DNA from 2 places in the Acidiphilium sp. JA12-A1 genome. Region 1 is predicted to be linked to the other one. Evidence: predicted binding sites of a transcription regulator. Region 1 holds the regulator's gene; the other holds the start of a gene.

The links. Region 1 encodes LexA, which represses DNA repair genes until DNA is damaged. Its sites were predicted from a motif close to TGTTCTANNTANGTTC; they were not measured.
Region 2: uvrA (excinuclease ABC subunit UvrA) is a predicted target of LexA. The motif match lies at 2,162-2,177, and genes of this name have one in related genera.

The regions. Positions count from the first base shown of each region.
Region 1 covers NZ_JFHO01000026.1:13,792-17,605, forward strand. The annotation lists gene gyrB (DNA topoisomerase (ATP-hydrolyzing) subunit B) at 1-457, opposite strand, end outside; RNA gene rnpB (RNase P RNA component class A) at 565-956, opposite strand; gene RT91_RS05140 (N-acetylmuramoyl-L-alanine amidase) at 989-1,651, opposite strand; gene RT91_RS05145 (TerB family tellurite resistance protein) at 1,648-2,418, opposite strand; gene lexA (transcriptional repressor LexA) at 2,471-3,166, opposite strand; gene RT91_RS05155 (NADH:flavin oxidoreductase/NADH oxidase) at 3,316-3,814, opposite strand, start outside.
Region 2 covers NZ_JFHO01000057.1:5,379-9,192, reverse strand. The annotation lists gene leuS (leucine--tRNA ligase) at 1-305, shown strand, start outside; gene lptE (LPS assembly lipoprotein LptE) at 289-807, shown strand; gene holA (DNA polymerase III subunit delta) at 812-1,816, shown strand; partial or broken gene RT91_RS23040 (hydantoinase/oxoprolinase family protein) at 1,893-2,054, opposite strand; gene uvrA (excinuclease ABC subunit UvrA) at 2,183-3,814, shown strand, end outside.

The DNA of each region.
Region 1 (3,814 bases):
TCCGCACCTCCATCCATTCCGACAGCGCGTTCACCACCGCCGCGCCAACGCCGTGCAGCCCGCCGGACACCTTGTAGGAATTCTGGTTGAACTTGCCGCCGGCGTGCAACCGCGTCAGCACCACCTCGGCCGCCGAAATCCCCTCTTCGGGATGAATGTCGGTCGGGATGCCGCGGCCATTGTCGGTCACCGTCATCGAGCCGTCGCCGTTGAGCACGACATCGACCCGGTCGGCAAAGCCGGCCTGCGCCTCGTCCACCGCGTTGTCGATGATCTCGAAGCCCATGTGGTGCAGGCCGGATCCGTCATCGGTGTCGCCGATATACATGCCGGGCCGCTTGCGCACCGCATCGAGGCCGCGCAGCACGCTGATCGAGGCGGCGTCATAGACGCCGTCGGGCGCGGCGGCCGGGTCTTCGGAAGCGGGTACGGCGGTCGAATCGGCGGTGCTGGTCATGCCGGTCAAGCACTCCATTGGGCGGGAAATCTGACCTTACTCATAGCAGAGCCGGCCCCGATTGCCTAATCGCGCGCGGGCATGGCCGGGCGGCGCGCGGGGGCAAAAATGCCAGACGGTCTGTAAGCCGGGTTCTGTCCACACCCTCGCGGATGCTGGACGGCCATTCATCTGGGACACGCATCGCTGCGTGCCTCGCGCGACCAACCCGGGCGACGAGGCGGAATCCCTCCGCGGCCATGATCGCTCATGCCGCCGGTCGCCCCTATTCGGTCTTGCTCCCGGTGGGGTTTTCCCTGCCGCCCCCGTTGCCGGCGGCGCGGTGCGCTCTTACCGCACCTTTTCACCCTTGCCGGCAGGCCGAGGCGTACCGGCGGTATGTTTTCTGTGGCACTTTCCCTGGGGTCGCCCCCGCCGGCCGTTAGCCGGCACCGTCATTCCATGGAGCCCGGACTTTCCTCCGCGCCGCGAGCGGCACGGCGGCCGTCCAACCGTCTGGCCCGCGCTTCTTGGGCGATCGCCAGCGCCCGGTCAATGGGCGCCGAACAGGGCGCGGATCGCCGCGGCGCGGGCGCGCGTGCCGGCATCCGCCACACCATCGACCCGTTCGGGCCGGAACCGCCGCTGGAACGCGGCCACGACCGCGGCGCGGTCGAGCGCCACGTCATAGCCGATCGCGGCGAGATCGGCGGCGAGATCGTCGCCCGCGGCACCCGCCGCCGCCGACCACAGGCCGATCCCCGCGGCGGCGAGTTGCGGCCAGGGAAACAGCTCGCCAGGGTCCTGCTTGCGGTCCGGCGCGATGTCCGAATGGCCGACCACGTTCCGCGGCGGGATCGGATGGCGGCCGAGAATGCCAAGGCAAAGCTCGATGACCGCCGCGACCTGTTGCGGCGGGAACGGGACATAACCCCATTCATGGCCGGGATTGACGATCTCGATGCCGATCGACCGGTCGTTCAGCCCGCGCGCGCCGCGCCAGAAGCTGATCCCGGCATGCCAGGCGCGGTCCCGCTCTGGGACCAGCGCGTGAAGGCCGCCCGCCTCGTCGACGACATAGTGCGCCGAAACCTTCGCCGCCGGGTCGCAGAGCCGTTCGATCGCGGCCGCCGCGCTGCGCATGCCGGTATAGTGGAGCACCAGGTGATCGACCGGCATTCCCGCCGGCCGCGCGTCCCGGTTGGGCGAGATCACGCGCCGCGCTCGCGCTTGATGGCGTCCCAGGCGGCGTTGATCCGGGCGACGCGTTCGGTCGCGCGGGCGATGAACTCCGCCGGCACGCCGCGCGCGGCAAGCTGGTCCGGATGGTTCTCGCGCATCAGGGCCTTCCAGTGGGCGCGGATCGCCTCGGTGCTGGATGTGCGGGCGATGCCCAGCACCTGATACGGATCCTCACCGAGATTGCCGCCCGAAGGGTTCGCCGCCCGGGCGCGGGCCGCCTCGCCCAGGCCGAACAGCGCGCCGATCCGCGCCAGCATGTCGGCTTCGCGCGCGTTCACCGGCCCGTCCGCCCGGGCGATGGCGAACAGCGCGCCGAGCACCTGCTCGAGGGCAAGGCGGTTGTCGGCGAAGCTCTCGCCGAGCTGGCGCGCATAGGGCTCGAAGCCGGACGCATCCTCGCGCGCCTGGTCGAACAGGTGCCCGATCGTCGGGATCGCCGCATCCTCGATGCGGAACTGCCGCTTGAACGCGTCGATCTCGGCGCGGACCACCGGCCCGTCGCATTTCGCGAGCTTGGCGGCGAGAACGGTGGCGCCGATGGCGAACACCTGTTCGCGCCGGCCGAGCAGGGCGGCAAAGCGGGCGGAGTCGAGCGGCAGGGCGCGGCCGAGCCGGGCGCCGAGCGAGCCGAGATCGCCGGTATCGGCGGCATGGCCCAGCGCGGCGCCGGCCACGGCGCCGAACGGCCCGCCGACGGCGAACCCCGCGACGCCGCCGATGATCTTCCCCCACACGCTCATGCGCGCAATATCGGCCCGGTTGGCCGGCGGGTCAAAGGGGGGTGGGGCCGGCTCAGTAGCGCCGGAACAGCGCGACCAGCCGCCCCTGGACCTTCACCCGCTCGGCCGGGAAGATGCGGATCTCGTAGCGCGGGTTGGCCGGTTCCAGCGCCGTCGAGTTGCCGCGCCGGCGCAGCCGCTTGAGCGTCACCTCGACATCGTCGATCAGCGCCACGACGATCTGCCCCGTCTCGGCGGTCTCACCCCGGCGGATGATGGCGGTGTCGCCATCGAGGATCCCGGCATCAACCATCGAATCGCCGGCCACCTCGAGCGCGTAGTGCTCGCCCGGACCCACGAGCGAGGCGGGAATCTCGATTTCGGCCTGGTGCTCGCGCAGCGCCTCGATCGGCTGGCCGGCGGCGATCCGCCCGTACAGCGGCAGGGTGATGGCCGCCGCCGGATCGGCCGCGCGCGCGCCCTGCAGGCGGGCGGTGAAATCGCCCCGGATCACATTGGGCGCGAAGCCCGTATCCGGCCGGTCCGCCGCGGCATCCGAGGGCAGGCGCAGCACTTCCAGCGCCCGCGCGCGGTGCTTGTGCCGGCGCAGGAACCCGCGTTCCTCCAGCGCGCCGATCAGCCGGTGAATGCCCGATTTCGACTTGAGGTCGAGCGCCTCCTTCATCTCCTCGAAACTCGGGGAGCAGCCCGTCCGGCGCAGATGCTGATCGATATAGACCAGCAGTTCGTGTTGCTTGCGGGTGAGCATCGGGCATTCTCCGGCTTCTTGCCCCGAATGCGCCGCAATGGCCGGGGCCGACAGGACGCTTTTGGGAACAAAACGCTAACATCTGTTCTTAAAGGGCCGATTCGCGCCGCGTCAAGACCTTCGTGACGCTGGCGCGACCCGGCCGAAGGTCAGACGAGAGCCCGCTGATATTGCGGCACGAGATCAACCGGCAGGCCGAAATGCTGCGCCGCGCGGATCGGCCATGCCGGGTCGGCCAGCAGGGCACGGGCGAGGAAGACGAGATCCGCCCGCTCGTTGGCGACGATCTCGGCCGCAAGCTCGGGCTCGCGGATCATGCCGACCGCGCCGGTCGCGATCCCGGCCTCGCGGCGGATGCGCTCGGCGAACGGCACCTGGTAGCCGGGGTGGATCGAGGGAATCCTCTGCTGCGGCGAAATTCCGCCGGTCGAACTGTCGATCAGGTCGACATCGCCGCGGGCGGCGAGCCAGCGGCACAGCGTCACCGCCTGGTCGGCGTCGAAACCGCCCTCGATCCAGTCGGTGCAGGACAGGCGCACGAAGAAGGGCAGGTCGTCCGGCCATTCCGCCCGCATAGCGTCGATCGCCTCCATCACGATCCGCGCGCGGTTGGCGAGATCGCCGCCATAGGCGTCGGTGCGATGATTG
Region 2 (3,814 bases), on a different contig from region 1:
CGCCGATCATCCCGCATGTCGCGGAAGAGGCGAACGCGCAGGTCTCGCCGGAGGCCGGGCTGGTCGTCAACCAGCCCTGGCCGGTCGCCGAGCCGGAGCTGCTCAAGCGCGATTCGGTGACGCTTGCGGTGCAGATCATGGGCAAGCTGCGCGGCACGATCGAGCTGCCGCCGGGGGCGGACGCCGAAACCGCCATCGCGGCGGCGATGGCCGAGCCGCGCATCGCGCAACTTCTGGAAGGGGCGACGATCGTCAAGCGCATCCACGTTCCCGACCGGATCGTGAACTTTGTCGTCCGTCCTTAAGATCCTGCCCCTCGCGGGCCTGCTCGCGCTCGCGGGGTGCGGGTTCCGCCCGCTTTATGGCGGCGGCCAGGCGGGAACCGCCGTCGTCTCGCAGCTCGACGAGATCGATGTCGGCCTGCTGCCGGACCGGCAGGGGCAGTTGCTGCGCCAGGCGCTCGAAGCCGAGTTGCAGCGCGCCGGCGCGCCGTCCTTCTATCGCTACCATCTCGCGGTCGACTATGGCTGGAACGTGCAGATCGTGGGCGTGCAGCCGGACAGCTCGAACACCCGAAACCGCTACATCGCCACCGCGCAATGGACGCTGACGCCCGAAGGCGACCGGAGCCGGATCATCGCCCGCGGCTCGACGCAGGCGATGGATGCGATCGACAACATCGACAACCAGAACTTCGCGGGCACCCTGGATCAGGGCGTGCTGCGCCATCGCTTCGCGAAGCGGCTCGCCCGGCAGATCACCCAGCAGCTCGCGGTCTATTTCCGCAATCACCCCGACCGGGGGTAAGCCGGTGAAGATCGACGCCCGCCACGTCGAGACATTCCTCGCCGATCCGGGCCGCGCGCGGTTCGTTCTTGTCTACGGACCCGACACCTCGCTGGTTGCCGAACGGGCGCGCCGGCTGGCGAAGCTGGTCGCGGGATCGCTCGACGATCCGTTCCGGCTCACCGAACTCGATGCCGACACCGCCGAGCGCCTGCCCGAGGAAGCCGGGGCGCAGGCCTTCGGCGGCGGCCGCCGGGTGGTGCTGCTGCGCGATGCCGGCGACCGGCAGGTGGCACCCGTCGAGGCCGCGCTGGAGGGGAAGGGCGATGCCCTCATCGTCGCCATCGGCGGTGATCTGCCGGGGCGGTCGAAACTCCGCGCCCTGGCGGAAAAACACGCGGAGGCGGCGGCCATCGCCTGCTACCTGCCGGATGGCGCGGCCCGCGGCCCGGCGCTCGAGGCGGCGCTGCGGGCGGCCGGCGTGGGCATCGGCCGCGAGGCGCTCGCCCTCGCCGCGAGCCGGCTCGGCGGCGAGACCGGGGCGCTGCGCGACGCGGCGGAACGGCTCGCCCTCTATGCCGGGCCGAACGGCGCGGTGGATATCGAGGCGGTCGAGGCGGTGCTCGATGATCAGGGCTCGGCCTCAATGCAGGATGCGATCGATGCCGCCCTGGCCGGCGACGTGAAGGCGGCGGACCACGCGATCGGGCTGGCGCTGGAGGAAGGTGCTGCGCCGGTCGCGGTGATCCGCGTGCTCCTCGGCGAACTCGCCGGGTTGCGGCTGATGGCCGACGCGGTCGCCGGCGGCGCGAGCCCGCGCGATGCCGTTGCGGCGCGCCGGCCGCCGGTGTTCTTCAAGCGCCAGCCGGTCGTGATGAAGGCGGTGGCGCGCTGGCGGGAGCCGGCGATCATGGCGGCGATCGAACGGGGCCTGCGCGCCGAGGCGGACTGCAAGCGCACCGGGGCGGTGCCCGAGGCGATCGTGCGGCAGATGCTGCTGGGGCTCGCGCAGCGCGCCGCCCGCGCCTGAGGTTCAGGCGCCGTAGCCGCCGCCCGGCGTTTCGATACGATCGCGCCGCCGGCCGCGAGTTCGACCTGGTCGCGAGCATCGGCACCCGCAGGCGCACACCGGCGATCTCGGTCTCGAAGGAACGGGCATAGGCGCCGTCGCAGAGCGCGACATCGGTCGAGGTTCCGCCCATGTCGAAGCCGACGATGCGGGTGAAGGTGCCGCCGCGATCGATCCAGAACTGCCACGGCCCGCCCATGAACCCGCCTCTTGACGATGCGCGCGCCTGTCCATCATGCGTCCGCCGGGCGCGCATCTGCCTCCACCCCCTTTCCAGCATGCGCGGACGGGGCCATATCGTCGCGGGGACATTTCGGGAACATGGCTATGGCAGGGTCGGGCTACATCACCGTGCGCGGCGCGCGTGAGCACAATCTGAAGAACATCGACGTCCGCATCCCGCGCGACCAGCTCACCGTGATCACCGGGCTGTCCGGCTCCGGCAAGTCCTCGCTCGCCTTCGACACGATCTATGCCGAGGGGCAGCGCCGCTATGTCGAGAGCCTGTCCGCCTATGCGCGGCAGTTCCTCGAACTGATGGGCAAGCCGGATGTGGACAGTATCGAGGGCCTCTCGCCGGCGATCTCGATCGAGCAGAAGACGACCTCGCGCAACCCGCGCTCCACGGTTGGCACCGTTACCGAAATCCACGACTACATGCGCCTGCTCTGGGCCCGCGCCGGCGTGCCCTATTCGCCGGCGACCGGCCTGCCGATCGAGGCGCAGACGGTGAGCCAGATGGTCGACCGGGTGATGGCGATGGCGCCCGGCACCCGCCTGCTGCTGCTCGCCCCGGTGGTGCGCGACCGCAAGGGCGAATACCGCAAGGAACTCGCCGAATTGCAGCGCCGCGGCTTCACCCGCGTGAAGGTGGACGGCAAGCTCTACGAGATTGCCGAGGTGCCGGCGCTCAACAAGAAGATCAAGCACGAGATCGAGGCGGTGGTGGACCGCATCGTCGTGCGCGAGGGCGCGGAACAGCGGCTTGCCGATTCCTTCGAAACCGCGCTCGCCCTTTCGGATGGCATCGCCTATGCCGAGAACGCCGACACAGGGGAGCGCACGGTGTTTTCCGCCCGCTTCGCCTGCCCGGTCTCCGGCTTCACGATCGAGGAGATCGAGCCGCGCCTGTTCAGCTTCAACTCGCCGCACGGCGCCTGCCCCGAATGCGCCGGGCTCGGCACCGAGACCGTGTTCGACCCCGCGCTGATCGTGCCCGACGAGCGCCGCTCGCTCGCCGACCAGGCCATCGCCCCCTGGGCCAACGCGCAGTCGCCCTATTACGACCAGACGCTGGCCTGCCTCGCGAAGCATTTCCGGGTGAAGCTGACCACACCCTGGGAAGACCTGCCCGAGACGGTTCGCGAGGCGATCCTGTTCGGCGCCGGCAAGACGGAGATCGACTTTTCCTACAAGGACGGGGTGCGCGCCTATACCGTCACCCGCCCGTTCGAGGGGGTGGTGCGCAATCTCGAACGCCGGATGCGCGAGACCGACAGCGTGTGGGTGCGCGAGGAGCTGGCGCGCTACCAGGCCGAGCAGCCCTGCCGGCGCTGCCAGGGCGCGCGCCTGCGCGACGAGGCGCTGGCCGTCCGGGTTGCCGGGAAAAACATCGCCGAGGCCTCGGATCTTTCGATCCGCGAGGCGCGCGACTGGTTCGCCACCGTGCTCGACACGCTGACCCCGCAGCGCCAGGACATCGCCCGCCGCATCCTCCGCGAGATCAACGAGCGGCTGCAATTCCTCGTCGATGTCGGGCTCGACTATCTCTCGCTCGCCCGCAGCTCGGCCACGCTGTCGGGCGGGGAAAGCCAGCGCATCCGCCTCGCCAGCCAGATCGGCTCCGGCCTGACGGGCGTGCTCTACGTTCTCGACGAACCCTCGATCGGCCTGCATCAGCGCGATAACGAACGGTTATTGGGCACGCTGCGCCGGCTGCGCGATCTCGGCAACACGGTG